DNA from 3 places in the Pantoea ananatis PA13 genome. Region 1 is predicted to be linked to each of the others. Evidence: predicted binding sites of a transcription regulator. Region 1 holds the regulator's gene; each other region holds the start of a gene.
What was found. Region 1 encodes PhoB, which activates phosphate uptake and scavenging genes when phosphate is short. Its sites were predicted from a motif close to CTGTCATAAAACTGNCNNAT; they were not measured.
Positions count from the first base shown of each region.

Region 2: the regulator PhoB is predicted to act here: its motif matches at 2,289-2,308, upstream of acuI (acrylyl-CoA reductase (NADPH)).
Region 3: the regulator PhoB is predicted to act here: its motif matches at 5,873-5,892, upstream of opgB (phosphatidylglycerol--membrane-oligosaccharide glycerophosphotransferase).

Region 1 is NC_017554.1:3,507,784-3,518,674, reverse strand. It holds gene PAGR_RS16715 (DUF2076 domain-containing protein) at 1-168, opposite strand, end outside; gene aroL (shikimate kinase AroL) at 451-975, shown strand; gene PAGR_RS16705 (YaiA family protein) at 1,087-1,278, shown strand; gene ppnP (pyrimidine/purine nucleoside phosphorylase) at 1,431-1,721, shown strand; gene rdgC (recombination-associated protein RdgC) at 1,757-2,668, opposite strand; gene mak (fructokinase) at 2,813-3,718, shown strand; gene PAGR_RS16685 (cell envelope integrity TolA C-terminal domain-containing protein) at 3,774-4,145, opposite strand; gene PAGR_RS16680 (AAA family ATPase) at 4,156-7,830, opposite strand; gene sbcD (exonuclease subunit SbcD) at 7,827-9,023, opposite strand; gene phoB (phosphate response regulator transcription factor PhoB) at 9,221-9,910, shown strand; gene phoR (phosphate regulon sensor histidine kinase PhoR) at 9,925-10,891, shown strand, end outside.
Region 2 is NC_017554.1:878,870-889,760, reverse strand. It holds gene PAGR_RS04330 (ornithine decarboxylase) at 1-1,784, opposite strand, end outside; gene acuI (acrylyl-CoA reductase (NADPH)) at 2,397-3,380, shown strand; gene PAGR_RS04320 (Rdx family protein) at 4,013-4,306, shown strand; gene PAGR_RS04315 (PadR family transcriptional regulator) at 4,321-4,851, opposite strand; gene PAGR_RS04310 (siderophore-interacting protein) at 4,935-5,759, opposite strand; gene PAGR_RS04305 (hypothetical protein) at 5,959-6,153, opposite strand; gene PAGR_RS04300 (helix-turn-helix domain-containing protein) at 6,322-7,188, opposite strand; gene PAGR_RS22960 (DUF2474 domain-containing protein) at 7,420-7,587, opposite strand; gene cydB (cytochrome d ubiquinol oxidase subunit II) at 7,589-8,593, opposite strand; gene PAGR_RS04290 (cytochrome ubiquinol oxidase subunit I) at 8,595-10,007, opposite strand; gene PAGR_RS04285 (winged helix-turn-helix transcriptional regulator) at 10,793-10,891, opposite strand, start outside.
Region 3 is NC_017554.1:3,897,731-3,908,621, reverse strand. It holds gene PAGR_RS18470 (serine hydrolase domain-containing protein) at 159-1,301, shown strand; gene PAGR_RS18465 (RcnB family protein) at 1,433-1,939, shown strand; gene PAGR_RS18460 (GNAT family N-acetyltransferase) at 2,086-2,793, shown strand; gene PAGR_RS18455 (CCDC90 family protein) at 2,816-3,250, opposite strand; gene opgB (phosphatidylglycerol--membrane-oligosaccharide glycerophosphotransferase) at 3,501-5,792, opposite strand; gene PAGR_RS18445 (glycosyltransferase family 32 protein) at 5,996-7,009, opposite strand; gene PAGR_RS18440 (YncE family protein) at 7,516-8,466, shown strand; gene PAGR_RS18435 (histidine phosphatase family protein) at 8,463-9,017, opposite strand; gene PAGR_RS18430 (MFS transporter) at 9,603-10,891, shown strand, end outside.

The DNA of each region.
Region 1 (10,891 bases):
TTCCTGAATCAAAATGGCCTGAGCCATATAGTAGGGCGCGCCTGGTTGCGCCTGCAGGTGTTGTTTGATCAGTTGTTCGGCAGCAGCATCGCGTGCCACAGTCTGGCTTTCAGCTTGTTTCAAACGGCTAAACAGATTTTCAATCAGTTCTTGTTCTTCGCGTTGCATGATGACTCTCCCGTTGCGACTGTTAACAGTATATGGGGGCGACGTGCAGCAATGTAAATTCGTGGCGGTAAGCAAATGTTGCTGACGTAAACTTTTTTACCTAATGCACAAAATGTGCATCGTTAACCTTCTGTATTTCTTTGTTTTTTTGCAAGATTGGGTGCAATCATGCGTAAAATACGCTCAATGGGTAGAGGACGAAATAAATTCCCGCTATGATGCGTCCTATTATTGAGCCTAACCTGCAGCTGTGATGGGCTGCGCGGCGGAGGAACTGCCCTGATGTCCTTGTCCATTTTTTTGATCGGTGCGCGCGGATGCGGAAAAACCACTATCGGTGAAGCCCTGTCTCATGCGCTGGGTTATGCGTTTCGCGATACCGATCATCACCTGCAATTCACGACGCAGCGTACCGTAGCGGAAATTGTGGCTGCGGAAGGATGGGAGAGCTTTCGTGCGCGTGAAACCGACTCGCTCAAAGCCGTAACCGCCCCGTCAACCATTATCGCCACCGGTGGCGGAATGGTGCTGGCGGAAGGTAATCGCCGTTATATGCGTGAGCACGGTCAGGTGATCTGGTTAAGTGCACCGCCTGATATCCTGGCTCGTCGTCTGGAAAGCCAGCCGGAAAATGCTCAGCGCCCCACGTTAACCGGACGCCCCATCGCGGAAGAAATGGGTGAAGTGCTGCGCGCCCGTGCGCACCTGTACCGTTCTGCCGCGCATCACGAGGTGAACGCCATGCTGGCACCTGAACGCGTCGTTGAACAGATCCTGCAGTCGTTATCTCTGGCGCGTGCCAGTTAACCCTCAGATTTATCCCGCTTTCGCCGTCCTTTCCGCCGTATTGACTATACTTATCCCATGGCAGGCAATCGCCTGTCGTGTGGAATGTCATTTAGCGAAGAGGGACACATTATGCCGACAAGACCTCCTTACCCCCGAGAAGCGCGCGTTGTCACTGTGGAAAAAGGCCCCGAAGGCAAAAAAGTGACGTCATGGCAACTGCGGGCCGACCATCCCAAGCCAGATTCGTTAATCAGCGAGCACGAATCAGAGCAGGAAGCGCATGATGCAAAAGATCGCTATGAAGATGTAGAAAAAGAGTAAGCCTCTGCTCTGGCAAGGAAGCCATTGATTTCCCCTGGTTCCCGCGGCAGCCATTGCCGCGCGGCGATCACAATCACTCACTATTTCGCGTGACAGATCAGCAAGTTCCCTTCTACACTGCCAGTCACCCTAATGTGCTGTGAGGAAGGTTTATGCTCAATGTAAGTGAGTATTTTGACGGAAAAGTTAAATCCATCGGTTTTGACAGTGCGAGCACCGGCCGTGCCAGCGTCGGTGTTATGGCAGAAGGTGAATACACGTTTGGCACCGCCCAACCGGAAGAGATGACCGTGGTAAGCGGCTCAATGAAAGTGTTGCTGCCGGGTGAGACAGAGTGGAAATGGTTTGAGGCGGGATCGGTGTTTAACGTACCGGGCCACAGCGAGTTTCATCTGCAGGTAGGCGAGCCGAGCGCATATCTTTGCCGCTATCTGAAAGACTAAGAAGAACGGCCGCAGGCAATCTGCGGCCAAATGCATTAACGCTGAGCTTCGCCACCTAACGCTTCAACCAGATTGCTGGTCAGGGCCGCCAGTTCGCTGGTCATCAGAATAAAGTCTGCATCAAAACGCTGCGCAAAATCTTCCCGATCGATATCATCATTCTGGTCACGCAGCGTATCGCTGAACTTCAGGCGTTTCACCGAGCCGTCGTCGGATAATACGAACTGAATACGCTCCTGCCAGTCCAGCGCCAGCTTGGTCACCAGCTTACCGGCTTCGATATGGTTGGCAATTTCATCGCACACCAGATCCTGTTTCTTGCAGCGAATCACGCCGCCATCTTCCAGAATGGCCTTGAGCTCGGCTTCGTCCATGAGGGCAAAACCGGCCGGAACATCCCCGGAACGCACCCATTCGGTCAGGGTAAGTTCAATCGGACTTTCCAGCGTCAGGGGCACAACTGGCAGCGAACCCAGGCTTTTACGCAGCAGAGCCAGCGTGTCTTCGGCTTTTTTAGCGCTGGCGCAGTCCACCATGATCAGGTTGTTCACGGTGTCGATCCACATATAGGTCTGACTGAAACGGCTGAACGCACGCGGTAAAAGGCTGTGCAGCACTTCATCTTTCAGCGAATCTTTTTCCGTCTTTTTTAGCTTGCGGCTCTGCTCTGCCTCAAGCTTGTCGATTTTGGCCTCCAGCGCCTGCTTCACGACCGGAGAGGGCAGGATTTTTTCTTCTTTGCGCGCGCAAATGACAATCTGACCGTTGTTGACGTGGGTCAGGGCATCGCTGCGATTGCCCATCGGTGCCACCCACCCGGTCTTGCTCATGTCCTGACTGCCGCAGGGCGAGAAGGTGAAAGCCTCCAGCTGTTTTTCCATGTCGTCTGCGGACAACGGAATGTCACGATTCAGACGATAAACCATCATATTTTTAAACCACAACATCGGGATTCCTTACCGTGGCGCGATCGGGCGCACAAATCTCACTAAGTGTGCGCATGATAGCGAAACATCGGAGCGGTTTCATTGCCTTTCAGGCATTCGCCTTTTAGTGTAGAAAACACCCTAACGAATAATGAGGAATAAACCGTGCGCATAGGCATTGATTTGGGCGGCACCAAAACAGAAGTGATTGCGCTGTCCGGCGAGGGAAAAGAGCTGTTTCGCCATCGGATTTCCACGCCCCGTGACGACTACCGGGCGACCGTGCAGGCCATCGTTGATTTAGTCCGCCTCGCCGAAGAAAAAACCGGCCAAACCGGGACGGTAGGCTTAGGTATTCCGGGCACGATTTCGCCCTATACGCAGCGGGTGAAAAACGCGAACTCCACCTGGCTAAACGGTCAGCCGCTGGATAAAGATTTGGCGCAGGCGCTGAATCGTGACATCCGCATAGCCAATGACGCGAATTGTCTGGCCGTGTCCGAAGCGGTCGATGGCGCAGGCGCGGGGCAGGCACTGGTGTTTGGGGTAATCATCGGCACCGGTTCGGGCGCAGGCGTAGCGATAAACGGCGCGTCACGCATTGGCGGCAACGGCAATGCGGGCGAATGGGGTCATAATCCTTTGCCGTGGATGGATGAAGACGAGTTGCGTTACCGCGCGGAAGTCCCCTGTTATTGTGGCCAGCAGGGCTGCATTGAAACCTTTGTTTCCGGTACCGGCTTTGCTATCGACTATCAGCGGTTAAGCGGTGTGGCGCGCAAAGGCGCTGAGATTGTCAAACTGCTGGAGCAGCAGGATCCCGTGGCTGCCCTGGCAATGAGCCGCTATGAAATCCGTCTGGCAAAATCCCTGGCTCAGGTTGTCAACCTGATCGATCCCGACGTGATTGTGCTGGGCGGCGGCATGAGCAACGTGGACCGCCTGTACCAGACGGTGCCCACGCTGATGAAGAAATGGGTTTTTGGCGGCGAGTGTGAAACGCCGGTGCTGAAAGCGATGCACGGGGATTCAAGTGGTGTGCGCGGCGCGGCCTGGCTGTGGCCGGAATAAACGCCGCCGTGGCCTGCGGCCCTGTGCAACATACTGAAGGATGCACAGGGCTGGCTCAGCGAACCGGCGCGAAGGCAAAGACGAGCTGCTGTGGGGCGTGCGGTGGAGGCAAAGGCATATCCCGCGCGCTGCTGACGCTCTGCCAGGCCTTCAGGCACAGCGACTCATTTCCTTCCGTTCGCATCACGTTATAGCGCCCATCCGGGCGACGCTGTGCCGTCACCAGGCAACGCTGGCCCACATAGTTTTTCGCATTGTGAAAATTGCGCATGACGGACGCGTTAACCTCGCGAATATAGCGGTTCACGTCCTGGCACTGCGCCTGGGGCAGGCCTGACGCGCATTGCGCTTCGGAAGCCTCAGGATGATGACTGCATCCTGCCAGCAGCAGCATCGTGGCCGCCATGATTCCTGTACATCTCAACATAATTAACCTCTTACGTACCCGGCAATTCAAGTTTGCTGTAACCCAGGCCATTCATTTTGCGGACCTTAATTTGCACCGGAATGCGCTCTTTCATCGCCTCGACGTGACTGATCACGCCAATGGTTTTTCCACTGGCATTGAGCGCATCCAGCGCATCCAGGGCGGTATCCAGCGTCTCTGCGTCCAGCGTGCCGAAACCCTCATCAAGAAATAATGACTCGATGCGCGTTTTATGGCTGACCAGATCGGACAGCGCCAGCGCCAGCGCAAGGCTCACCAGAAAGCTTTCTCCACCTGACAGCGTGCGGGTATCGCGTGCGCTGTCCGCCTGCCAGGTATCCACCACGTCCAGTTCCAGCGCATCGATGGCGCGGCGCTGTAAAAGGTAGCGACCATGCAGACGATCCAGCTGGCGGTTAGCCAGCGCCACCAGGTGATCGAGCGTGAGTCCCTGGGCAAAGCGCCGGAATTTATCCCCGGTCGCCGAGCCGATCAGATCGTTAAGCAACGCCCACTGCGCCAGCGTGGTTTCCTCCTGCGCAATCTGTGCCAGCAACGTTTGCTGCTGGGTCCGCAGGCTGGCGTCGCTTTGCAACTGCTGCTGCAGTTGTCCCTGCTGACTGGCGTTCTCCCTCAGGGAATGCCGCAACGCTTCCAGCTGTGTGGTCAGTGCATCGGCGGACTCAGGCATCTTATCGGGTTTAGCCTGCTCATGGGTTGCCAGCCGTTGCTGCAGCTCTGCCAGGCGGGATTGTTGATGGAGCAGATGCTGATCGATCTGCTGCAGTCGCTGGCGAAGCTGCTGCGCTTCATGCTCGTCAAGCAACGCGGCCCGCAGGCTCGCCTCGTCCGGGAATTCCGCCGCAGCCAGCGCAGCGTTGAAGTGCTGCTCAGCGTCCGTCAGGCGAGTGCCCAACCTGTGTAGCTGGCTCTCCAGCAACGTCAGTTGGCCGTGGAGGCGGCTGGCTTCAGCCTGAGACTGCTGCAGCCGTTCACGCTGCTGCGTCAGCTGCGCCTCATGATGCTCGACGCTCTCCTGCATCTGCCGACGGGCCTGAATGACATCCCGATCGCCAAACAACGCCTCACGCTGCTGACGTTTTTCGCGGTATTGCTGGTCCAGTGCGGCGAGCTGCTGCTGCTGCTGATTCAGGCGCTGCTGCTCAAGCTGCAGCTGTTGGCGCAGGGCGTCAGCCTGGCTTTCCGCACGCGCCAACTGAGGCTGCAAGTTAGCAAGCAACCGCTCACTTTCCTGCCACTGCTGCCAGCGCTGTTGCTGTTCAGCCAGCCAGCTGTCGCGCTGTGCGCTGTCAGGCAGCGTCAGGCCGAAGCCTGCGAATTGTTGCGCCAGCCCCTCCTGGAGCGGCTGAGCATTCGCCTGAGCCTGTTGGTGATGGCGCTGTATAGTCAGTAACGCCTGGTGTTCGTTCTCCAACTGCTGTTGCGCCAACTGCAGCGTTTGCTGGTGTTGCTGCTGTGTCTGCTGCTGCTGCAGATGCTGTTCTTTTGCCGCCTGATACGTTCGCTCGGCGTGTTCCAGCGTCTCTGTCTGCGAAGTTAATGCCTGTTCCTGACGGCTTTGCGCCTGCAGCCAGTGGTCCAGGGCGTCGGTGTCGTTCAGAGTGAAGGTAAGCGCAAGCTCACCGCTCAGTGCCTGCCAGCGCTGGGTCAATGCATCCAGCTGCTGCATTATACTGGCGAGCTCGTCGCGCAGAGACTGCTGCTGGCCCTTCAGGTGTTTTATCTGCTCATTTTTGGCCGTACCGGTTTCGCTCAGCGCTTCCACCTGTTTTTGCAGCACGGCTTTGCGCTGTTGGTTGGCGCTGACTTCGAGCGTGCGGTAGGTTTCAACCGCGGGATGTTCGCAGGAGCCGCATAAAGGGCAGGGTTGCCCGGCCTCCAGCCGCGCCCGGTGTTCTTCCAGATCGGCAATATGGCTTTCAAGCTGGCAAATCTTCTCCACATCGGTGAGTTGCTGTTTCTCCCGCTTCCATGTTTCCCGCAGCATCAGTAATTCAGCCTCAGCCTGCTGGCAGGCTTTTTCCAGATCCTGTAACCGTTTTTCATACTGACCGCGCTGCTGATGTAGCGGCTGCCACTGGGCTGCAAGTAACGTCAGCGTCTGACGTGCGTCACGCTGTTGAGTTAACTGCTTTAAGGCCTGACGCAAGGCTTCGGGAGGATGCGCCTTATGAAGCGATGTTAGTGCTTGCTCAGCGTCAGACAAGGTCTGCTGCGTAAGCTGCCCGGCCTGCTTCAATGGCGCAAGCTGTTGTTGCAGCTGTTCGACCTGCTGCTGGCGCTGATGAAGCTGCAGTGCCTGTTGCTGAATCTGCTGCGCCGACGCCGCCTGATCGGTTTCATGGCGGGCCAGTTGAGCAAAGCGGTCCTGCCACAGCGGAAGATTTTCGCCCCAAACCGGCATATCCGCCAGCTGTTGCCGACGCGACTGCTGCTGTGCCAGCGCCTGCTGGAGATCGCTGACCTTATATTGCTCGGTTTGCATCGCCTGTTCACGCTGCGTACAGCTCGCCTGCTGCTGTGCGGTTTCATGCTGCAGCTGTTGAATTTGCTGCTGCAGGGCCGAGAGCGCCTGATCGAGTGGAATAACCTGTCCGCTCAGTAGCGTTTCCTGCTGGTGCTGTTGCAAACGCACCTGTTCGCGCGCCGCTTCGGTTTCCTGATAACGCTGCTGCAACTGCTGCTGCTCGTGGGCCGCCGCCTGCATCTGCTGGTTTAACTGCTGCTGACGCTGTTGCAGCTCCGTGCGTTCAGTCTGCAGGTTGTCGCGCTGTTGCAGCGCACCGCGCAGTTTTTCTGCCGGTTCACTTCGTGCCAGACGCTGGCGATCGGCCTCTGCCGCCTGACTCGCCGCGTCGGCGGCCTGACGGGCGGCGTTCACCTGTTCAGCATCCGCGCTCAGCTGCTGTGCCAGCTGCAGCCACTGCTGCTGCCGCTGAGCGGTGTCAAACTGACGGCTGAGTTGCTGCTCGGCCTCAGTCAGGGCTGCCTCCTGTTGCTGCAGCCCGGCGCGGGTCGCCTCATCAAGCAGTGCCATGCCGTCTGCCCGACTGCGCATCAGTTCCAGCGCATTTTTGGCTTCTTTATGGCGCTCAAACGCGGCCATGGAAACCAGCCCGTAAATTTCCGTTCCGGTCAGCTCTTCCAGCAGCTCTGCGCGCTCATTCGCTTTGGCGTTAAGAAATGCGGCGAACTGGCCCTGTGACAGCATCATTGAACGGGTAAAACGTTCAAAATCCAGGCCGCTAAGCGTTTCGGTAAGCTTGAGCTTGTCGCCCACTTTGTCTGCAACGATCTGATTATCTGCGCAGCGAGCCAGCTCGACGCGGGGAGCCTGCAGTTTGCCGTCGGCCGTGCCTCGTGCGCGGTTCTGGCTCCAGAATGCCCGCCAGGCCTCGCCTTTGATTTCAAACTCGACTTCGGCCAGGCATTCGGCGCAGTCGCGCGTCATCAGCGGGTTGTGGCCCTGAGAAATCGCACCCAGGCGCGGCGTCTGGTGATACAGCGCCAGGCAGATAGCGTCCAGTAAGGTGGTTTTACCGGCACCTGTCGCGCCGGTAATGGCAAACAGACCATTACTGGCGAAAGGTTCGGTGCGAAAATCGATAAACCATTCTCCTTTCAGCGCATTCAGGTTTTTGAATCGCAGCGTGAGGATCTTCATGGGTTCGCCTCCAGGTCGGCCAGCGTCTGCTTAAACAGGGTCGTGACCTGGGCGATCTGCTTGTCATCAAGCTCCTCATTAAGCGCCAGGCGTCGGGCAAAAACCTCTTCGACCTTAAGTTCGCTCAGGGTTTCGTTATCCGTTTGCGCCAGGCTGTGCTGGCGCTGTTCACGACTGCGGCGTAACAGCAGTACTTCCACCGGTAAATCTGCCGTCAGCGCTTCAACCTGGCGCTGCAGATCGCTTAAGTACTCCTGGGTGGTGACTTCTATATCGAGCCAGACCGGCTTCTCTCCGCTGGGAGGGGAAAGGTGGGCGAGCTGCTCACTGATTTGCGCCAGGGAGCCTTTAAGCATCTGCATCGGCTGGAAGGTGGGAACCGGCAGGGTCAGGGTTTCCAGGCCGCGCGGGCTGAAAGTCAGCAGACAGACACTTTTTTCGCTGCCCAGCTCGTCAAAGCTCAGCGGAATAGGGGAGCCGCTGTAGCGAATATGGTCGCTGTTCGCGACGCGCTGAGCGCGATGAATATGTCCAAGGGCGATGTAATCGGCCGGCGGAAACGCCGAGGCAGAAAACGCATCCAGCGTGCCGATGTAGATATCGCGCACGGAGTCACTTTTGCTGACGCCAAGGGCGGTAAGGTGGCCGGTCGCCACGATCGGCAGGGACATGTTCAGCGCCTGTGCCGCCGCAAAGCTGCGCTGATAATGGGCGCTGATGGCCTCCAGCAGGCTGAGCTGTTTATCCCGTCCAGACTGACCGGCCTGGCTGCGCATAATGTCGCGCGGGCGCAGATAGGGAATCGCGCACAGCAGCGCGCCGGGTTCACCCTGACGGGTTGTCAGGATCATGACGTCGTCACTCTCCTGCGGCGTGGCAACGACCCGGGTGTTCAGACAGGCCAGCAGTTCGCGCGATTCATTCAGCGTTGCCACCGAGTCATGATTGCCCGCCAGCACCACCAGTTGACAGCCGCTGGGCTGTAACGCCACCACGAAGCGGTTAAACATTTCACGCGCATAGCTGGGCGGCGTACCGGTATCAAACAGGTCACCCGCCACAATCAGCGCATCGACCTGATGCTGTTCGATCTGTATTAACAGCCAGTCAAGAAAGGCCTGGTGCTCGGCGGCGCGGCTCTTGTTATAGAAGAACTGCCCCAGGTGCCAGTCCGCGGTGTGAATAATGCGCATAAAACTCCCTGCCAAATCGATTTGCCCGGCAATTATACTGGCTCAGTCACTAAAGCCACAAAACATGTCGTCATGTTGTCATAAATGGTTGTTGCAGGCCGGTTTTTATGGCTAACTTTTTCATAAAAGTGTCACAAAACTGACGCATAATGGCGCCGCAAATATCAGTGAAAGCCGTCCTACCTGCAGGAGTAATAATGGCTAAGCGCATTTTAGTTGTGGAAGATGAAGCTCCAATCCGTGAAATGTTATGTTTCGTACTGGAACAAAACGATTATCAGCCGATTGAGGCAGAAGATTATGACAGCGCCGTCAGCAAGCTGATTGAACCCTGGCCTGACCTGATCCTGCTGGACTGGATGTTACCCGGCGGCAGCGGCATACAATTTATTAAACATCTTAAGCGTGAAGCCATGACGCGTGATATACCGGTCATGATGCTCACCGCGCGCGGCGAGGAAGAAGATCGGGTACGCGGACTGGAAGTCGGTGCCGATGACTACATCACCAAACCGTTTTCCCCGAAAGAGCTGATGGCGCGAATTAAAGCCGTTATGCGTCGTATTTCGCCGATGGCGGTAGAAGATGTGATCGAAATGCAGGGCCTGAGCCTGGATCCCTCTTCGCATCGCGTGATGTCAGAAACCACACCGCTGGAAATGGGGCCGACAGAATACAAGCTGCTGCATTTCTTTATGACCCATCCTGAACGTGTTTACAGCCGTGAGCAGTTACTCAATCATGTCTGGGGCACTAACGTCTATGTTGAAGATCGTACGGTTGACGTTCATATTCGTCGTTTACGTAAGGCGCTGGAACTGACCGGCCACGATCGCATGGTACAAACCGTACGCGGAACAGGTTATCGTTTCTCTGCCCGCTTTTAAACGGAGCTTTAACCGTGCTGGAACGCCTCTCCTGGAAGAGATTACTGTCCGAACTGGTGCTGGCGTGTCTGCCTGCGCTGGTGCTCGGCCTGCTGTTCGGCTATTTGCCGTGGCTGCTGTTACTGAGCGTAGTCGGTATTTTACTGTGGCATTTTTACAACCTGATGCGCCTGTCTCACTGGCTGTGGCTGGATCGCACGATGACGCCACCGTCCGGACAGGCCAGTTGGGAACCGCTGTTTTACGGGTTGTATCAAATGCAACTGCGCAACCGGCGGCGGCGGCGCGAATTAGGTAATCTGATTAAGCGGTTTCGCAGCGGCGCGGAGTCGCTGCCGGACGCCGTGATACTTACCACCGAAGAGGGCACTATTTTCTGGTGCAACGGCCTGGCCCAGCAGCACCTGGGGCTGCGCTGGCCAGAAGATAACGGGCAAAATATCCTTAATCTGCTGCGTTATCCTGAATTTTCTCGCTATCTGCGGCAACGTGATTTCGATAAGCCGCTTACGCTGGTGCTGAATAACCAGCACCACATGGAATTCCGTGTGATGCCCTACAGCGAAGGCCAGTGGCTGATGGTGGCTCGCGACGTAACCCAGATGCATCAGCTTGAAGGGGCACGGCGAAACTTCTTTGCCAACGTCAGCCATGAACTGCGCACGCCTTTAACGGTGCTTCAGGGCTATCTGGAAATGATGAATGACTCCGTCATGAATCAGCGCTCACGGGACAAAGCGTTGCACACCATGTCGGAGCAAACCCGGCGAATGGATAGCCTGGTCAAACAGCTCCTGACGCTGTCGCGCATCGAGGCGGCTCCGGCCATTAATCTGAAAGAAAAGGTTGATGTACCGGTTATGCTCAAACTCCTGCAGCATGAAGCTGAAACCCTGAGCGGCGGACGTCACGCCATCCATTTTCATACCGATCCTCACCTGAAAGTGTTTGGCAATGATGAACAATTACGCAGTGCTATCT
Region 2 (10,891 bases), 2.0 Mb from region 1:
ATCTCCTGACACAGACGGCGCAAGGTATAACCCGCATAGCGTTTAGCGTTTTTGCGGTACAGCGTCGGCAACACTTCGGCTAGCAGCGTATCGTCTTTTACATGCTGCTCGAACTGCGCCAGCATCGCCACCAACATCGCCATTTTTTCCGGACTTTCGGCTGGAGTCAGCAGGAACAGAATAGAATTGAGATCGCATTTTTCCGGCACGATGCCGTTTTCACGCAGGTAATTCGCCAGAATGGTCGCCGGGATGCCAAACTCAGCATATTCACCGCTGGCTGCGTCAATGCCTGGCGTGGTCAGCAACAGCTTGCAGGGATCGACACGGTACTGATCGCGATCGTATCCGGCGAAACCGTGCCATTTAGCGTTGGGTTCAAAGCTAAAATACTGCAGATCGCGAGCGATCGCTTCCGTTGGTGCATCCTGCCAGCGCTGGCCGTTTACCCTTTCCGGCACGAAAGGCAGGATCATGTCACAACGATCAAAGATCGCTTTACGTGCCTCGATCCCCAGCATCACGCACTCATCCCACATGCGGCGCCCCGCCTCGCCCTGATGCATTTTGGCGTTAATATCCAGCGCGGCAAACAGCGGATAGAACGGACTGGTTGAAGCGTGCAGCATGAACGCGTTATTCAGGCGCTTATGCGGGCAGAAACGCTTTTGCCCACGAATATGGTTATCTTTCTTGTGGATCTGCGAGGTCTGCGAAAAGCCCGCCAGCTGCTTGTGCACTGACTGGGTAACAAAAATGCCGGGATCGTTTTCGTTCAACTCCAGCGTCAGTGGAGAACAGCCTTCCATCAGCGGAATAAACTGCTCATAGCCCAGCCAGGCCGAGTCAAACAGAATGTAGTCACACAGATGCCCAATGCGATCCACCACCTGCCGCGCGTTGTATACCGTGCCGTCGTAGGTGCCCAACTGGATAATCGCCAGCCGGAAGGGACGCGCCTCGTTAGCCCTTTCAGGCGCCACTTTCTTGATCTGTTCGCGCAGGTAGCCATCATCGAAACAGTGCGCATCAATGCCGCCGATGAAGCCAAACGGATTACGGGCCGCTTCAAGGTAAACCGGCGTCGCGCCCGCCTGAATCAGCGCACCATGATGGTTGGACTTGTGATTATTGCGGTCAAACAGCACTAAATCACCGCGCGTCAGCAACGCATTGGTGACCACTTTGTTCGCGCTTGACGTGCCATTTAACACAAAGTAGGTTTTATCCGCGTTAAACACTTTGGCGGCAAACTTTTGCGCATGCTTAGCCGACCCCTCGTGAATCAGCAGGTCGCCCAGCTTGACGTCAGCGTTACACATGTCCGAACGAAAAACGTTCTCGCCATAGAAATCAAAAAATTGCTTACCCGCTGGGTGCTTTTTGAAAAATGCGCCGCCCTGATGGCCCGGACAGGCAAAGGTACTGTTCTGCATATCAACATAGCGGGTCAGCGTTTCAAAAAACGGGGGCAGCAGCGCGGCTTCATAAGCCTGAGCCGCCGCTTCCAGCGCTACCCAGTCCTGCGGCTCGCCATTCAGTTCGCCGGTCACGCCGGGCAGGTGCATCACCTCTTCTTCAAAGGCATTAGCAACGAACACCGGTAAATTAAAACCCGTGTGGCGTAACAACGCCAGCACGCCACTGCGCGTATCAGCCAGCGAGACGACAACAGCCGCCACATCGGTAAAATCAGTATTATCCAGCGTGACCACGTCGCGCGCAGTATTCAGGGTCAGGTTAGGCGCAACAGCAGCGCTGGCAGCAATTTTCAGTGGTGTCATAACACAAATCCCTAACAGTCAGGGAGTGGGTGCCTGAGGCACGGCAATGGGGAAATTTCCCCGGCGAATAATGTCTGACGCGATAAACCGATAGACATCAGTAAAGAGTAGTCCTTACTCATGTCCAACAGCAGCGGCCCGGTTGGCCTCACCGCATAGTGAACGATGTGTGTGTAACTGACATGACGAAGAACAGATCGCGCGCGAATTCAGGCGAGTGGGGACACGTGCAGTTGCACATTGAACCGAACATGGCAGCGTCCTCTGTTATCGGGCGGTGGCGAGAAAAAAGTGGCCGTCATAATGTCATTTTTTATCCGCAGGAACAACCCGACAACTTTAAATATCAGGTCAATAAATGCAAAATATAAAACCATTAAATATCAATATCTTATAAATAAATACCAGTGAATAACCGCTTAAGTTTCTGTTATTTATGCGCAATTATGCATTTTTCAGCACGCTGGCAGTCGCTCCCTCATTGCTACTGAAATCGCCACTGAAATGCCTCAGGTTTGCGCCAAGCCTCGCACTTGTCGGGCCAGTGCCCTACCCTAATCGGCGCATCGGGCGTAAACTTGCCTGATTATTCTTACGCCTAACGGAGGATACATGTTTAAGGCAATGGTGATTGATAAGGACGAACAAGGTTACCGCTCTCAGCTAAAAGAACTCTCCGAAACACAATTACCCGATGAAGACGTCACCCTCGACGTCAGCTATTCCACCCTCAACTATAAAGACGCGCTGGCCATCTGCAATAAAGGGCCGATTGTGCGCCAGTTTCCAATGGTGCCGGGCATTGACTTCGTGGGACGGGTCACAGCAAGTCGCCATCCCGACTGGAAACAAGGCGATGCGGCGCTGCTCACCGGCTGGGGCGTCGGGGAAAAACACTGGGGCGGGCTGGCTCAGAAAGCCAGCGTGCCTGGCGACTGGCTGGTAGCCGTGCCTGAAACGCTAACTCCGTTGAATACCATGGCCATCGGAACGGCGGGCTTTACCGCCATGCTGTGCGTGCTGGCACTCGAAAAACAAGGCATTACGCCTGCCAGCGGCCCGGTTTTGGTGACCGGGGCCAGCGGAGGCGTTGGCAGCTTCAGCGTCTCTCTGCTGGCAAAACTGGGCTATAACGTCATCGCCTCCAGCGGGCGAGCCAGCGATGAAGACTATTTAAAAACCACCCTGGGCGCAGCCGAAGTGATAGATCGCGACGAGCTGGCTCAACCGGGTAAACCCCTCGGGAAAGAGCGCTGGGCCGCCGCCATCGACAGCGTCGGTAGCCATACGCTGAGCAACGTGCTGGCCGGCACCCAGCGTGACGGCGTGGTCGCGGCCTGTGGTATGGCACAAGGCCTGGATCTGCCCGGTAGTGTCGCGCCCTTCATTCTGCGCGGTGTGACACTGGCTGGCGTAGACAGCGTGATGTGCCCTAAACCGCTGCGCCAGCAGGCCTGGCAGCGGCTGGGGCAGCTTCTGGATGACGCGTTACTGAACCAGATAACAACGGTCATTCCATTGCGTGACGTGCACCAGGGCGCACAGGATCTGCTGGATGGCAAAGTTCGGGGCCGTCTGGTGGTTGACTGCGCTTAACGTTCGCCTTCCGCCAGGGGCGACGAAGGCGGGCGCATCAGTCATTCGCTTAGTTCCTGAATTGCCCCGCTCGCCCCTTCCCTTACCACTTCTGGCTGCCGGGAAAGTGCTGCCAGCGGGCGATAACTTCACCTGCTGGCAATGCCCGGCTCATCCAGACTGAGCCTGGGGGCGGGCTATCTTCCCCGCCCGCAGGCTCGCATTACTGCTGACAAGCCTGGCTCATGGGCTTACCTGAGCATCCTGAGCATCCCGAGCATCCCGAGCATCCCGAGCATCCCGAGCATCCCGAGCGTCCCGAGCGTCCCGAGGCATCTTACAGAGGGCCTCCTGACTTACCGCCATCTGTTTTTTTAGGGCTTCCCACTCACGTCAGACAGCCTTACCCCGGCCCCTTCGCTGTCGGTTCCGGAGCCGCTAATTTGATGTTTTATCAGAATAAACGCAGGGGCACACCGGTACCGTTTCGGCCAGCGATGCGGTAAGGTTTGCGCTGCTGTCTGCCACGGGTGAGGATTCGCGTCAGGGTTAGCAACGTATAAAGAAAACAGAAAACCCATGCGAAAAGCCCGGCCGGCATGCTTGCGGCCCCTGCTGGCCTGAGCGTTAATTAATGATAAAGAGAGGGAAAGATGCAAAAACCCGTGGTCGTCATTCACTATTGTACCCAATGTAACTGGCTGCTGCGCTCCGCGTGGATGGCACAGGAACTGTTACAGACCTTCGCACAGGATCTCGCCAGCGTGACGTTGCGTCCCGGCACCGGCGGCGTATTTGAAATCACCCTGGATGAACATCTGCTGTGGGAGCGCAAGCGCGATGGCGGATTCCCGGATGCTCAGGCACTCAAGCAGCGGGTAAGGGATATTTGTTTTCCGGAGCGTTCGCTAGGGCATATCGATAAAAACCGATCGGACGACAGCTGATCGTCCACGTCAGATTAACTGCGGCTGATATCCTCTGCCGCAGTCATCAGAGCAGCGACGATTGTTTGCCGGGTTTCATCGGTAATGTCCTGCTGCGCCAGACGCGTGTTCAGGGCAGTTTTAAAATGATCGATCGCCTGCTCAATTTCAGGAATGCTGCGGTTGTTGACCAGCACTGCCAAAGACGATAACCGGTCGATGAGACCTGACAGCGGCTGTGCATCGTGCTTTAGCATGGCCTGCCCCGTTTCGGTGAGCACGTAAGCCTTACGTGCAGCCTGAGGGTCACTGATGTGAATAGCCCCCATCTCCTCCAGCCATGTCAGATTCGGGTAAATGATGCCTGGACTGGGCGAATACTCGCCCTTTGACAGGTCTTCAATGCATTTAATCAGCTCATAGCCATGTGTGGCGCGCTGCGAGATAAAATGCAGCATCAGCAGACGGATCTCGCTGGCATCCAGCATTTTCTCACGGCGCTTGCGCCGTCCACTGCAGGGCGCATCGCGGTTATCTTGCCCTGAACGTGCCGAATCCATTTTCATTATCTGCCTGAGTCAGTGGAAAGAGCCTGATGGTAGTGGGCCATCAGGCGAAATTCAATCAACGGCAGGTCACTTAAATTCAGTTAACGAACGACAGCGGGTTTTTGATGCCAGTAGGCTACGGCGCGCACCAGGTCAGCGTCAACCCCGCGCTGTGTGGTGAAATAGTCACACAGCTGTTTTACGAACTGCCCTTCTCCGGTCAGCCAGATAAAAGCGTCGTGCTGCGGAATCGCGATCCTGTCCAGCGCGGCCGTCAAATGTGGTAAATCCGCCAGCGTCATCTTGCCGCTGCCAAGCCAGTTAACAGAGGCATTACCGGTATCTCCCAGGTAGGCTTGTCCGGTCACCTCATCAGCACAGGCAAACAGATGCAGCGCCTGAGCCTCCACACTACTGCTACGCCGCCTGAAAGCAGGCAACCCGGTTTCGTCACAGACGTAAAGCTGAAAAGCATAATCCGTTGGCACCAGCAGAGAGCCACGCGGCCCACCAATGATCAATCTGTCACCCGGCTGTGCCTGGGATGCCCAGTCGCTGGCAACACCGCTGTCGTGGATATAAAAATCCAGCGTCAGCGATGACGCACCATCAAACGCCAGCGGCGTATAGTCGCGCGCGACAGGACGCAATCCGCCTTGCCACTGAATACCGTCATCGTTGATCGTCGGCAGTGCCAGCGGCGCGCCGTCAGCAGGGGGAAAGAAGACCTTAATGTGATCGTCAAAACCGGGAGAATGAAACCCCTTCAGATCGTCGCCCGTGAAGACAATGCGCCAGAACGTCCCGGCAATTCGGGTTTTCTCGGCGACGTGGATAGCGCGGAAGCGCAGTTCGTTACGCACGCGTTCAGGTAAGCGGCGGGAATAAGATGTAGGCACGAGGACTCTCCGTAAACGCGGCTGCATGCAAAGAAGCTGTTTTCGCGCCGCTTAAGTAAATAGAAATCATTCTCATATAAACTCGCTAAGAATAGCCATGATATATCTTAAGAACAATGACTAAAAATGCGATACGTTGTGAAAAAACGCGGACAAAAAGGAAGGATGCACAGAAAACGAAAAAGGCGCTCAGGCGCCTTTTAAGGGGATAGCGGTAATAACGTGGTTACCGCGCCGGGTTTTGTCCACTGCCTTGCGGCAGGGAGCTGTCACCGAGTATCTCGCTATGCGTCCCCTGCGATCCAGGATGTAACCCTGTGGGCACATTGGCAGGATCGGTCAGTTGTGCGGCAGCCAACGTTGGGGCCGCACACAGCGCGATAGCCAGCAGCATCGCTGATATCTGAGAGATTTTAATCATGTGTTTTAGCCTGATAAGGCGTAGAAAGCAGGTGAATATTCCAGCCCTGAGAAATAAAAGCCGTGGTAATGGCGCCTCTGTGAGCTTCAGGAAGAATTTTACGCCTGCACAGCTAATCCGCTTATAAAATCGTGCGCTTTATCACATTATGGCGCACGTTATGTGCATTCAGCCCTGGGTCACCGGGATGAAAAATACGCCTTCGATTCTGTCCTGCGTGCTTCGGGCCAAGTCCAGACACAGTAAATCCATCCCCGGCCGACAGGCTACGCCCAGCTTGGGCAAATGCAGATAATAAATGTCTGCGATGAAGCGCGTGAGCTGGTCCGGCGACCCGCTCCACGCGAGGCTGGCGTAGAGGCCTGGCGCAATGGTGCGAACCGGCAGGGCGGAATGTGCATCAGCCGTTTGCTGTGCTTCCAGGCCACGAAACAGGCTAATATGCTGCTGCTCGACAGAGCCGTTCCCCGGCCCGTACTGGAACCCCAGCCAGCCCTGCGCAGCCCCGTGACGGGCGCGAACAACCTGGCGCACCTGCTCAGCAACGCGATGATGGCGGTCGCTTATATAGTCGCCATAGCGACACTCCCATTCCAGTGTCTCACCCTGTAGCTGAAGGGCTTCTTCACGTATAACCAGCACCGCCTGCTTGACTGGTGCGCGCTGCGCAATGCGGCCGTGAAAATGGCGCACAGGTAAGACTCTGTGGCGACGGAAGGCGCCTGGCGTCATCATAAAGTGGTTTTTAAAGACCCGGTTAAAATTCTGCTGATTTTCGAAGCCGAAGCGCACCGCAATATCAATCAACGGCATCCGGGTCAGCCGCAGCGCCATGGCGGCGAGAGTCAGGCGTCGTTTTCGGGTATAGGCCGCCAGGGTTTGCCCGGTCATCTCTTTAAACAGACGCTGCATATGCCATTTGGAGTAGCCAGACTTGAGGGTAATCTGGTCGATATTGATATCGTTGGTGAGATTGGCCTCAATCCAGTCGACTAAATCATTAATATGCTGTTTTTTTATGGTTTGACTTAGCATTGATGTATGAACAGAAAACAGAAGGGAAATTCGTCATAAAAGAGTAACAAAAAGCCTTAGGGATTGTAATGAAGCACCGGGTAAACGAGAGGGTGGAAAGGCAAAAAGCGCATTAATTGCCTGGGTTACTATTTAAAAAGCCAGCCCGAAGGCTGGCTGAGTAGACAGGCAGAGTGCAGCCTGGCGTAAAGCGCGCGTACTGCGGTTAAGAAACGTACGGAGAAGAAATCCTCAGTGGCTTCGCATACCGGCGGCGGTCATCATCATTCTGAACAGCGTGGCCACCACACCGAGCGCCAGCACACTTGCCCCATAGATGACCACCAGCCACAGCACACGTTTCCACCACGGCGACCGGGTTTCATTCTGACGTTCTTTGCTGTCGACCTGGGTTTGCATATCAATGGTATCCTTCGTCTGCTTTGATTTTTCCGCGGAACACGTAGTAGCTCCAGAAGGTGTAGCCCAGGATCATCGGGATAATCAGCAGGCTACCCACCAGCATAAAGGCCTGGCTCTGAGGCGGTGACGCCGCCTGCCAGATCGATACCGATGGCGGAATAATATTCGGCCAGATACTGATACCCAGACCTGAGAAGCCCAGGAAAATCAGCGCTAAGGTGAGAAGGAAAGGCGAATAGTGCGCCTCACGCTTGATCGCCCTTCTCAGCCCCCAGGCACTCAGCACGACCAGGACTGGCACCGGCAGGAACCAGAACAGATTCGGCATGCTGAACCAGCGGTGCGAAATATTCTCATGCGTAAACGGCGTCCAGATGCTGATCACGCCGATAATCACCAGCAGCGCGATAAGCAACGGCGTTGCCAGAGCGGACATCTTGCGATGCAGCTCATGCTCGGTTTTCATAATGAGCCAGGTACAGCCCAGAAGTGCATAGGCCACCACCAGTCCTACGCCGCAGAACAGCGGGAACGGCGCCAGCCAGTCCAGTGTGGAACCGGCGAAGCTACGACCTGATACCGGAATGCCATCCAGCATGGCACCCACCGCAACCCCCTGGCTGAAGGTTGCCAGCAGCGAACCGGCGATAAACGATTTGTCCCAGAACGCCCGGTGATGCTCCACGGCCTTGAAGCGGAACTCAAATGCCACGCCGCGAAATATCAGCCCAATCAGCATCGCGGTAAGCGGAATGGAAAGCGCATCCGCAATCACCGCATAGGCCAGTGGGAAAGCGCCATACAGGCCCGCACCGCCGAGCACCAGCCAGGTTTCATTACCATCCCAGACCGGCGCAACGGTATTCACCATCATGTCGCGCTCACCTGCATCCTTATTAAAGGGAAACAGCAGGCCGATGCCCAGGTCGAAACCGTCCATCACGATATACATCAGAACAGCAAAGACAATAATCGCGAACCAGATAACAGAGTAATCAACCATCTCAACGCTCCTCATTCTTGTGAGTGGCAGCAGAGAGCGGACGTGCTGGCGTTTTAATCTGGCCGGGACCACCCGTTTCAACAATATCGCCTTCGCCCGTGACCGGACCTTGCTTAATCAACCGCATCATATAGTGATAACCCACACCGAATACGGAGGAGTAAACCAGGATAAAGGCGAGCAGGCTGATACTCATGTGCATTTCACCATGCGGTGACACCGCATCAATAGTGCGCTGCACGCCATAAACCACCCAAGGCTGACGGCCAATCTCGGTGGTGAACCACCCCGCTAAAATGGCAATCAGGCCGGAAGGGCCCATCAGCAAGGCAAACCACAGGAAGGGACGTGACTGATACAGGCGACCTTTATAGCGCAACCACAAGCTGACCACGCCCAGCGTAATCATCAGCAGCCCCAGCGCCACCATCACACGGAATGACCAGAAGATGATGGTTGAGTTTGGACGATCTTCCTTCGGGAAGGATTTCAGCGCCGGCACCTGCTTATCCAGGCTGTGCGTCAGGATGAGGCTGCCCAGGTAAGGAATCTCCAGCGCGTACTTGGTGCGCTCCTCCTCCATATCCGGCAGCCCAAACAGAATGAGCGGTGTTGCCTCACCCGGCGGATTTTCCCAGTGGCCTTCAATCGCCGCAATTTTTGCCGGCTGGTGCTCAAGGGTATTAAGCCCGTGCGCATCCCCAATCATTGCCTGAACGGGTGCGACAATCAGGGCCATCCACAGCGCCATCGAAAACATCTTACGAATGGCGGGATTGTCGTTGCCTTTAAGTAAATGCCAGGCGGCGGAGGAGCCGACAAAGAAGGCGCTGGCCAGGAAGGCCGCTACAGACATATGCAGCAGGCGATAAGGGAAAGAGGGGTTAAAGACAATTTTAAACCAGTCTTCCGGCACGACAACGCCATTCTGAATAAGGTAGCCCTGCGGGGTTTGCATCCAGCTGTTTGACGAGAGGATCCAGAACGTCGAAATCAACGTGCCGAGCGCCACCATGCAGGTCGCAAAGTAGTGCAGGCCCGGACCGACGCGGTTCCAGCCAAATAACATGACGCCCAGAAAACCGGCTTCCAGGAAGAACGCCGTTAAGACTTCATAGGTCAGCAAGGGGCCGGTAATACTGCCCGCGAACTGGGAAAAGCCACTCCAGTTGGTGCCAAACTGATACGCCATCACCAGCCCGGACACCACGCCCATGCCGAAGTTGACAGCAAATATTTTTGACCAGAAATGATAGAGATCGCGATAGGTTTGATTACGCGTTTTGAGCCACATTCCCTCCAGCACAGCCAGAAAACTGGCCAGGCCGATCGTAATGGCTGGAAAGATAATATGGAAGGAAACAGTAAATGCGAACTGGATCCTGGCGAGATGAAAGGCATCTAATCCAAACATTGCTTACCTCTTTGCCACATAGAACACCGTATAGTTACTTATAATTAACAACTTATGTACAAAGAACGTCATTCCATTGCACAGAAAAATTCCATGGCGAATGTAAAACGCTTCGCCTTGGTGAAACAGAGACAATTGGATAAGTAAAAACTATAACAGTATTTTTTGATTTAGATCATTTTTTTGTTGAAAGATCTTTTATTTAAAAAACAACGAGGAAAGGTTAATTACAGCGTAGCTTTGTGACATTATTGTTATTAAATTAGGGGATAAAAAAGTGAGTTCCTGTCCAGACAGGCTTAGCACGAAAAAACGCGCAACCCGCTGTTTTTAGCTGTTATTCAGCACAACTCCGCGCACCTGCCTCGGGCTAAAATGCACATCCCACACTGAAATTATGTGTTTTTTTATATCCTTAGCAGGGTATTTATCTTATCTACCCCTTCTGAGGTTATTTTTCAGATTGGGACATATTTAATGAACTGTAAAAAAGCGTTTATCCGCCGCAGGCGGCCTGGATTAGTTTGCTATTTATGTTAAAAAAATATCGAACATGTAAATGACCCGGTGTTCATTAACTGGCAGTGCCATTATTTACGGGGGCAGCCTTGTCAAAATAATCGCAGTAGTAAAAATGATGTTAAAAGCTACGGGATATCATCGCCAGGTTGCAGATAAGGCCGACGGTTTATCTCCGCTAAGCGTTGCGCATTCGTTAGCGGGCATCGTCTGGTCAGGGAACGTCGCTTCGTCCCGGCAGGCGCTCGCCCGTCAGGATCAACAGGCTATTCAGCGGCAGTGTCCTTTTCGCGGTGAGACAGGATGCGCTCAAGATTCTCTTCTAACCAGTCTGCCAGCCCTACGACCTGCTCCCCGACTTCACG
Region 3 (10,891 bases), 390 kb from region 1:
GAATAATCCCCCAGCATGATGCTGATATGAACGTTCGTCAGTGCCTGATAACAACAATAAAATGGGCGCGAGGACGTGACCAGAAAAGAGTATACCCCCAGAGGTTACACCGCCTGTTGAGCGAATGCGGGCACCTGTTTAGACGCAGTGCAGTTCTGATGATAAGCGCGCTGTTATTGGCTGCCTGCGGCACGCTGTCGCAGACCTCTGCGCCAGCAGGCGACAAGCTTTATCTGACGCACAGCGATTTTCATGACAACCTGGACGATCTGGTGCGCCATTATATGCAGCGTAAACAGGTGTCCGGCATCAGTATTGCAATTATCCATCATCTTAATCCCACCTTGTTTTACAGCGCGGGTGTCACCGATGACGTACATCGCTATCCGATTACGCCTGAAACCTTATTTGCGCTCGGCTCACTGAGTAAAGGCGTAACCGCAGAGGTGATTATTGAGTTGGTTAACGAAGGCCAACTGCACTGGAGTGACACGCTGGCCGATTTGTTGCCCTCTGACGTCAGATTGAGCCAGGATGCACGTCAAATCACGCTATTACAGTTAGTGACCCATACCTCGGGTTTGCCGCGTCAGGATATGGATTTGCCGATGTTTATGCAGTTTATGGGCTATCTGCGCAGCGGTCAGAACTTTTATGGCAACCTGGATAGTGATGACGTTCTGGAATACCTGGCGGATTTTTCTGCGCCGCGTCAGCGGGGAGCGCAATACTCTAACCTTGGCTATGCGCTGCTGGGCTATATTTTGCGTGAACGCTGCCATAGTGATATTGAAACGCTTGCCCACCAACGGATTTTCCGACCGCTGGGAATGAACAACACCAGCTTTGTGCCTGAGCGTTTAAGCGGTTTTTCCACACGGGCGTTAGGGCATGCTGGCGATCAGCCAAAGCTTATCCCGCGCGGTGATCTCACCCCGGACTGGCGTTTCCAGCGTAATATGGTCGCGGCGGGCAGTCTTTACAGCAACGCACGGGATCTGAGCGTCTATCTGCGTGCACATCTCACTGCGGGCAGCGATCCGGCGCGTAATCGTGCCTTTGCTGAGATCAATAAAGGCGTGTATCAGCAGGGCGCACAGACGCAGAATATCGCCTGGGTTACAGACAGGCTGGCAGGAAGGAACATTACCTATCAGGTCGGCTATATTGGTGGTTATTCGGCTTTTATCGGTTTTGACAAGCAGGCAGGCAATGCCATCGTGGTACTGCAAAACGCGTTTACCTGGAGCAACTATCTTGGTATCACATTGTTGCTTAACCTGGCAGAGAAAGACAGGTAAGGTGTAGGTTGGGTCCAGAATGAGTCGTGATTCCTTACACTTACCTTTATGAGTGACGGAACCGCAGCCCTGTTTAGATTGTCTTCAGAGTAGTCTACTGTTATTAAAATCAATTCAATGTGGAAATTATTATGCGCAGGACTCAAATTGCTTTTATTTCAGCTGGTTTACTGTTCGGCTCGCTGAGCCTGATCCCCGCCGCTCAGGCTGCGGGTGAAACCACCGACAATGTGCCACCGCCGCCGCAGATTCAACCGGCTAATCCAACCGCTCAACCTGGCGATAACAACGCGCAGCCCGGTGCTGCAGCACCTGCCCAGCCGCAGGCGCCGATGAGTTCTGACTCTAACGACGGTATTACCCCAACAACGCCTTCGCAGTCAGCAGGCAATCCAGGCAAGCCAAATTACGATCTCAGCACTATTATCATTGATTATAAAGAGCATAAAATCGGTGATACCGTGCCTGATAAGTACCGCAGCAAGACTTACACCATCACCGAGTGGCAGAAACGTAATTTGCCTGCGCCTCAGCCAGATACCCACTGGGCTTATATCAATGCCAATTACATTCTGATTACTAACGACACCGGTAAGATCGTTATGGGTAAATCCGGCGATATCTTCTTCCGCGGATAGTCCTGCGGCGCTTTGTTAGTTATCTCTTCTTTCAACGGCCGCGTTAAGCGGCCGTTTTCTATTTCTGTCTTTTTTATCAGTGATGACTTCTCAACGTGTTTGCAACATGGCAACGTGTTTTTATTCACTGCAATGGAGAAGGCATGATGTCGCAACACGTCAATCAGTATGGTCAACCTGTAGGGCAATCCATGCCCGACTGGCAGCCACGTCCCTTACCTCAGCGTGAGGTGCTTCAAGGTCAGGTTTGCCGTCTGGAGCCCTTTAGCGTGGCTTCGCATGCTGAAGCACTCTGGCAGGCCTGGTCGCTGGCAGAAGATGGCCGTGACTGGACCTATCTTTCTGATGGGCCGTTTAATGATGAAGCCGCCTGGCTCACCCATGCTGCTACGATGGAGGCGAGTCAGGATCCGTTGCATTTCAGCGTCATTGATGTTGAAACCGGTAAGGCCGTCGGAACGCTATCGCTGATGCGTGTTGATGCGCAAAATGGGGTGATGGAAGTGGGATATGTCACCTTTTCCCGATTGCTAAAGCAAACAAGAATGGCGACCGAAGCGCATTTTCTTCTGATGCGTTATGCCTTTGAGCAACTGGGCTACCGGCGTTATGAATGGAAATGTGACAGCTGTAATCTGCCTTCGCGTCGGGCCGCGCTTCGGCTGGGATTTCGCTTTGAAGGTGAATTTCGTCAGGCCCGCGTTTATAAAGGCCGCACGCGCGATACAAGCTGGTTCTCAATCATCGACAGTGAATGGCCAGCTGTTAAAAATGGGCTGGAACGCTGGCTGGCAGAGGCTAACTTTACAGCCGACGGGCGACAGCGTGAAAAGCTGGAAACTCTGCGAGGTTAAGGCCTGAAGCGCGGGTAACGGCTCAGGCAAGCACATATTTAATGGTCGCCATAAGCAACGTGGTGGTCATGATCATCAGCAGACGCTGTACCCAACGCATATCGTTTTTTAAACTCCCGACGTCGGTCTTGAGTACGCTGACATCCGTTTTGAGCTCGGCGACGTCGGTCTTGAGTACGCTGACATCGGTCTTGAGCACGGCAACGTCCGTTTTGAGTACGCTGACGTCTGCCTTGAGTTCATCCACATCGGTTCTGAGGCACGACTCCGTTTTCTTCAGTTGCGTGCTTAGCGAAAAGATATGCTGATTCTGACGCTGAAAAGCCTGCATGACATCAGCACGGGACAGCGCATTGTCCTGCTTTAATGCCGAAAAAATATCCACCATCGCTTCTGCCTGGCGATCGTTGATGCCTGCGCGCTGTAAACGTTTAAACGCTTTGTGTGTATTCATCATGGTGAGTGTCATTCAAGAGCCTTCCCGATTCATCACGTTATTTGAATATCATGTCAGGAGAGCCGGTCTGGTCACAGAAGATAAAAAACATATTGCGAAATAAATTCCATTATATCAATTAGTTAAACGCGTAGTTTTCATCTTTTTGCGGGGTGGGCCGCAAAAAAAAAGTTGTCAGTTAGCCTCTTTTACACAGCCCGCTTACCAGGCAGTGTAAAAGGTGGGGGCTAACCGTCATCGTGAATAAACATCAGGGAACGGGGACAACCTTTAACGTAATCAGACCGATGCCGAGTTTGCGTGGGTCCTGACCTGCGATGTTGTTAAGATTGCTGAGTTGCGGCTCTGGTGGGGTAAACGTTAACCGATGGCTTCCGCGGGTGTTATCAAAACGCAGCGTCTGGGTTGATGCTTCTTCTCCCAGCATCAGAGGCTGTTTTGTGTCGCCTACCTGCACCCTTGTGGGTCGGTGCGCATTGGGGCCATAGGCGCGAGCGGTAATCACCAGATCAAATCTGGCGGGCAAAGGGTTAACGAATTCTATGGTCACTTCCGGGGCAAGATTGGCGTTTGACCAGCGGCCCCAGTTTTCCGTACGGGAAAGGCCGCTGAACTGCTTCACGCTTGCGGGTGCGCCGGGAACCGCGAACAGAAAGCTGTCGGCATCATAACGAATCGCATTATCGTCGATGCGCAGCTGCGCCACGGCATGTTGATAGTTTGCATCGTTCTGGGGGCCTGCCGGGAACTGCACCTTTCCTTTCCACAGGGGGCTATCCATACGCATGACGGAGGGATGGCCCGCGAGCTGGCCCATTGCCAGGCACCAGTCGCTGGACAGGGCCAGCGCCGGTTGCCAGATACGGGCAATTTTAAAGCAGCGATCGACCCAGACAAACTTTTCCGCCGAGGTAAAGTCGGCCAGCTGATAACGTAAAGGCGCCGAATATTCCCCCTCAGGCAGTGGCTCTACATGCTTCTCCGTCACCCGCAGCAGAATGGGCAAGGCAAAGCTGGCCCCGGAAAAGCTGAGCGTATTTTTCGTCTGATCCAGCGTGATGCTGTCGATCTTTTTGGGAAAGTTCCACAGCTGAATGATATCGGCTTTCCAGCTCAACACTTTGGTTTTCATATCCTCAAACTGGCTCGACAACGACACTGCAGACAGGCTGCTACGTCCCAAACCTATCGCATTGTCGCCGCCCAGAATATCCAGTAACGTCGCGCCGTTATCCAGCGTACTGCGTTTCATATCTATCACTTCTGCCTGCGGTTGATCGCCACGGATCACCATAAACAGATCGTGACGAGGACGCTTGATCAGAAAGGGATGCGCCGTGTTGTTCATGGCCAGATGATCGGATGCCACCACAATCACGGTATTCTTAAACCAGGGAGAGGCCTTAATACGGGCAATCAGGCGTGCGATATGCTCCTGCGAGCAGGATACGGCGCTGAACGACTGATTTGGCTTGCCCGCATAGCTGTAACTTTTGCGCTGGCAACTTCGGGAAATAAACCCATCAGGATGATGCGTATCCACCGTGAGCGCAAACAGCGCAAAACGTTTCTGCTGGCGCGAAAGTGCCTCATAGGTTTCAAACACCTCGTCCAACACGGTATCGTCGTAATAACCCCAGTTGTTGCGGTAGGTGGGATCGCTAACCTTGTCTTTGAGTTCCTGTGAACCGTACAGGCGCGCAGGGTCAAAGCCGTGAGAACGTAAAAAGACATCTTTACCCGCAAAGCGCAGGTCAGCGCCCTGAATAAACCAGTTTTCATAACCGGAATTTTTTAAAATATCGCCCAGGCAAACGTTCTGTGGGTAAAAACTGGAAAGGGAGGCGGAAGCATTTCCGTCGAAAGGGGCAAAAAGCGGGATACCGCACATCGATGCGACCATACCGGCAATGGTGTAATCCGTGCCGGGAAGCTGCTCGGTCTGGGTGAAGTCGATGCTTTGCTCTTTTTCCCGGCTGAGTTCGGGAGCCAGCCCAGGGAAGGCAATCGGGTCGAAGTAGGTCCGCTCCAGGCTTTCAGCATAAATATACACCACGTTAAGTGCGGGCTGCGCAATGCGCTTTTTCGGGACTTTATAGACGGTGGCAAAGTCGGAGTTTTCGCGCAGTGAGTGCGAGGTAATGAGAGAACTCACTTGCTGAAAGGCTGGCGTTGTTTGTACCGCGCCGGCGGCACAGGCAAAAGCCACCAGGCTCCAGCCTGAATGAAAGGGCCGCTCACGGCGGCACAGCAGCCATGACAGGGCACAAAACAGTAAAAACAGCACGATGACCAGCCCAAGGGCGGGCACAACGTATTTACTCAGGCCCGCACCGGTGAGGCTGTTCGTTAGGGTATACACTACAGCGTCAGTAATGCCGTCGCCGGTAAAATAATTACTGGCGAACAGCGTGGCGTTGAGCAGCACGAACAGCATTAACAAGCACAAGGTGAGGGAAAACCAGATTCTGCTTCGGCCTGCTTTACAGGAATAAACAGCAATCGCGGTCAGAAAAAGTATCACTGACACGAATTCAGACAACGTCAAATCCTCTTATCGTATGAATATGTCTCTTATCAACAGGGGGACATTCCATGGATTTTTGACTCAATCTATAGTGGCTGTCATCAGGCTGCAACATCTCTGCGCAGATTTGGCTGCAGACTCACAGTACAGTCAATTCGACGTTAAACAGGGGCGAAGTGCCCGGCGATTTCTAATGAAACGGCCGGGCAGGGGGCGGATTACGCGCGTTGTTCCTGCGGCGCTGAAAGTCTGGCGGGAGAGGATGGGCTGTCGTGCATCGCTTCTCCGACCAGGCTGGCACGATTGTAAAAGCGTAACCGCAGGTTAAAATCGAGGTGCGCGCGCGCACTGTCACTGAGCCGGATGACCGGCGGCGGCGTGAGCGGACGCTGCTGAAACAGAACAGAGCGCACACAGGCATCGTTGCTGCCAGCATGCACCTGCTGATAATAGCCGACGCTGGCTTCCGCTTTACGTAACCTGGTATTAACCCGACGATGCTCATCCATAGCCAACTGATGTGCCAGCGCCGTGAGTTCGTCACCGGGGTTGCTGAGATTCTGTTGCACTGCAGGGAAATCACTGCGTTTCATTAACTCCAGCAGATAGTTTTGTCTCCCCACGTATTTTACCGGGGCCAGTTGTTTCAGCCATTCACGAATAAAGGGGTTTTGAGCAGGCGCCGCGATAAAGCCGGTTTCAATCATCGGTCTGAGTGGGTTAACCGTGTTTTGCTGACGATAATATCCCAGCACATCCATGGGGCGGTCGCTTTGGGCCTGATGGACCCAGGCAAGATCCTCGAACAGCAACGTGTTGCAGTCGATGCTGATGCCACCGTAGCGTAATAATAGCTCCAGCCGGATGATGTCGCTTTTTAGCTGCGGAGTCAGATCGGAAGAGACAAATTGCACATCCGGCAGCCACTGTCCCAGCGTCTGAGGGGTAAGCAGGTGGATCTCATGATCCGGATTATCACGGCAAATTTTACTGGCGTTAAGGGCAACGGAAGCAGGTAGCCGGTCGCCGGGCCAGTACAGCCAGACTTTTTTAGCAATGGCAGGCAGGGTCTTAGGTACGGATTCCAGCAGCACGTCCTGTTCCAGCGTAGGATCGTATTCAGGCGCGCTTACGGCCCGGTGTTGTTTAATCGTCCACAGCATGCGGCTGGTGAAAGCAAGTTTTTCCCATTGACGCCAGAGATGATGCAAGGAACGGCGGTGTGAATTCATGTTTCACCTGTTATTTTGATTATAGTGTTTATGCCAGTCGGCAAAATAAGGGCTTAAGCTGTCATCCCGTATATAAACCGCCATAAACGCAGACATGCTGCGCTGCGCAATTTTTATTGTATTTCCCCGGTGATGGTTCAATGGCGAGCCACGACAGTTTCTGTGCACAAGCGTGACGTGAGCGGCCGCGACTCATTTATTTAATAGAACACAATTCAACAATTCGCTATTCCTGATGGAAACTTTAGGATAAAACGGAAATAAGCCTTCGCCTGAAATAAAAATAAATATTTATTTACGCTAATGTTTTATTCCGCTATGGCAATATCTTTATATCGACAGAGGGGGCGTTTTTCTGTCATGAAACCGATAAACAGTGCGCGAGTATGAGCATCAGTGCGGAATCGAGATAAGTGAAATATTCAGCATGATTAATGAATTTACAGATGTGCGCAGCCTGACAGTCATTGTCTACGCTTTAGCTATACAGACGAAAAGGAGATGACATGCCGTTTGAATCTCGAGGATTACTGGCGATTGACAGGCAAACCAGACGGGCGCTGTTTCTCGATCCTGACACCTTTGACGTCAGCCAGGCCGTGGACGTTATCCCAACGCGACTGCACGAGCTTTTGATGCTCGCGCCCTGGGAAAAGGCTTTTCTCCCTCTGTACGGTGACGATATGCAAGGCGATGCGCCTCATCCTGGCCATAAAGTGGCGGTCATTGATTTACGACAGCGGGCGATTAATGACTATATCGATCTCTCACCGTCACAAGCGCCGCACAGCGGTCAGTTAGGGCGCGACGGCAAAGTGTATCTGTGCTGCGAAAATCCTACTGTCGTGGTGGTGATCGATCCCCTTACCCACCGCGTTGAAAAGACGATTCCCATTCCGCTTGATAATACCCATCGCCTGACGCTTTCGCCCAGCGGCCGCAAGCTCTTTACCGACAATGAGCAGGATGCCACCATTACCGTCGTCGACCTGTGCGAAGCGGAAGGGCGAGTCATTGATACCATCCTGATGCCCGGCCCGGTTTCAGGCCTTACTGCATCACCCAGGCATCCCTATCTCATCGCCAGCGCCGCCGATGTGCCGCTGCTCTATGTCGTCGATCGCCAGAGCCATCGAATCCGCCAGCGTCTGGCGCTTCCTGGCCATCAACAGCCCTGTCAGAAGGTTCGCTTTAGTCCGGATGGCGAGTATCTGATGGCGATCGGGCACCAGGAACCCATCGTCACGCTTTTTGATGAATTACTGAATCCTTTGGGGCATATAGCGCTGACTCACCAGCCGCTGGATGGCTGTTTCAGTCCGGACAAGAAACGGCTATTGATCACCCATGATGATAACCGGACGCTGAGCGTCATTGATCTGGTGCAGAAAACCGTTCTTGCGACAACCGAGGTGGGGGCTGGCTACGAAACGCTGAGCTACTTTCAAATTGGTTAAATAAAGGGGCGATGGTAGATGGCCGAACTCCAGTGGCGGCTGCTGGCGTGTTTTTCCGCCTGCCAGCCGCGCTTACGCAATTCACGGGCAATTATCTTGTTCATAATGCCGTGCCCCAGCAGCAAAACCGTACCCTGCTGCGACAGGGCGATCAGGCGATCGGCGGCACGCGAGGCGCGGGCGCGCGCATGCTGCAGCGACTCGGTCTCCCCGGCATAGCCACAAAACCACATGGCGCGCAGGATGGCCTGCCAGACAAAGGTGGGTAACTGAATGCGATCAGCCCGGAGCAAAGGAATACCGACTTCACTGAACAGCGCATCAACGTGATGGGGATGCAGTCCGAGGCGCTCCAGCGAAGAGTGGGCGCGGGGCAGAGGACTGCAGACCACAACCGCCGCTTTTCTGGCGATGCTGATGCTGCGATCGGGCGGGCCATCGCTCACCAGTGACAGATCATAGGCTTCACACCAGTCTGCCAGCCCCTGTGCGCTTAAACGTCCGGCAAAAGGGTGGTCAGGTTTACCATGTCGCATCAGGATAATGGTCATAATGATTTAACGGCGTTCTCCGGTTTATGCGCCAGTCAGGTATATCTGAGGATGCGGTATGTGGCAATCGCTTCCTGTGCTGTCATCAGGCAGTCACACCAATGTGCGACAACATCAGGCGATGAAAGGGTCAGACAGCCAGTTTGGCTTAATGTTAAAAGAAAAGTGCCTCTGGTTCCGGTGTATGCTGTTTTTTTGTGCGCCGGGTCGGGATTAACCGCCTGATTTTGCGCTTAAAATGGCATATTAATGAAGCTTGATAGTGAAGGAAATCTAACAAATTTTCTCAAAGGCTATTGATTTATCTACGCGCGTAGATACACTAGCTTCCAGTGATTGCTCACGGTGCTCGATGCACGGTAGGCCGATCGAGGATCAAGTTACATTCGCCAGATTAATACGACCGCTGAAATATACAGCGGCGAAGCTCGCGATACTGCGGATTCCAACACCAGGGAATCTTTAACTTTCCTTTCATCATGGTTAGCCAACTGAATGTCGCCACCGGGGCGTTCTGCTCGCAGTCAGGGAACCGTCTCTCGGAATGGCATTTATCGATCTGCATATTTTCAAGGGACAGCGTTTATGACGCCACAGCACTCCGTTACGCAGCAGGCAGCACAGCCTTCCACCTCCGCCGCTGATGAGCGGTTTACTACCCCAGCCGGCCGCAAAGATTTTTGGCGCGCGACGGTTTCATGCTGGTTAGGGACGGCAATGGAGTACGCGGATTTCGCACTCTATGGCCTCGCCGCCGGCATTATCTTCGGTGATGTTTTCTTTCCTGAACAAACCCCCGCCATGGCGCTGCTTGCCAGCTTTGCAACCTGGTCGGTTGGATTTGTTGCCCGCCCCATCGGCGCGTTATTTTTTGGCTGGCTGGGCGATCGAAAAGGTCGCAAAGTCGTCATGGTAACCACCATTATTCTGATGGGCGCATCCACAACCCTAATCGGCTTGATTCCCAGCTACGCCTCCATTGGCATCTGGGCGCCTGCCTGTCTGGTTCTGCTACGTTTCAGTCAGGGGTTTGGCGCAGGCGCTGAGCTTTCCGGCGGAACCGTGATGCTGGGAGAATATGCGCCGGTTAAGCGGCGTGGCCTGGTGTCTTCCGTTATCGCCCTCGGCTCTAACAGCGGCACGCTGCTGGCATCGCTTGTCTGGCTGCTGGTGGTGCAGATGGATAAACAAAGCCTGCTGGAATGGGGATGGCGTATTCCCTTCCTGAGCAGCGCCGTCATTGCCCTTGTGGCACTGTGGATCCGCCGCAACCTGCGGGAAACCCCGGTGTTCGAGCGCAAGAAAGCGCAACTGGAAGCGGAGCGGGCGAACCTTATCGCCACGCAGCATCAGACGGTTGATACGCGCCCCTTCTTTCAGCGTACCCGTGCTTTCTGGACCATGGTCGGCTTACGTATTGGCGAAAACGGTCCCTCTTATCTGGCGCAGGGTTTTATCGTCGGGTATGTCGCTAAGGTCCTGATGGTCGATAAATCCGTGCCGACCACGGCGGTCTTTATTGCCTCGCTGCTCGGCTTCCTGATTATTCCCCTGGCCGGCTGGCTGTCAGACCGCTTCGGTCGCCGGGTCGTTTATCGGATTTTTTGCCTGTTGCTGATGATTTATGCCTGGCCAGCCTTTACGCTGCTGGATACGCGCGAACCTGCGATTGTTATCCCGGTTATCGTGGTGGGCATGGCGCTGGCTTCTCTGGGCATCTTTGGCGTTCAGGCGGCCTGGGGCGTGGAACTGTTTGGCGTGAACCACCGTTATACTAAGATGGCCGTGGCCAAAGAGCTGGGCTCGATTATTTCAGGTGGCACTGCACCTTTGGTGGCGGCGGCGATGCTGTCGTACACCGGGCACTGGTGGTC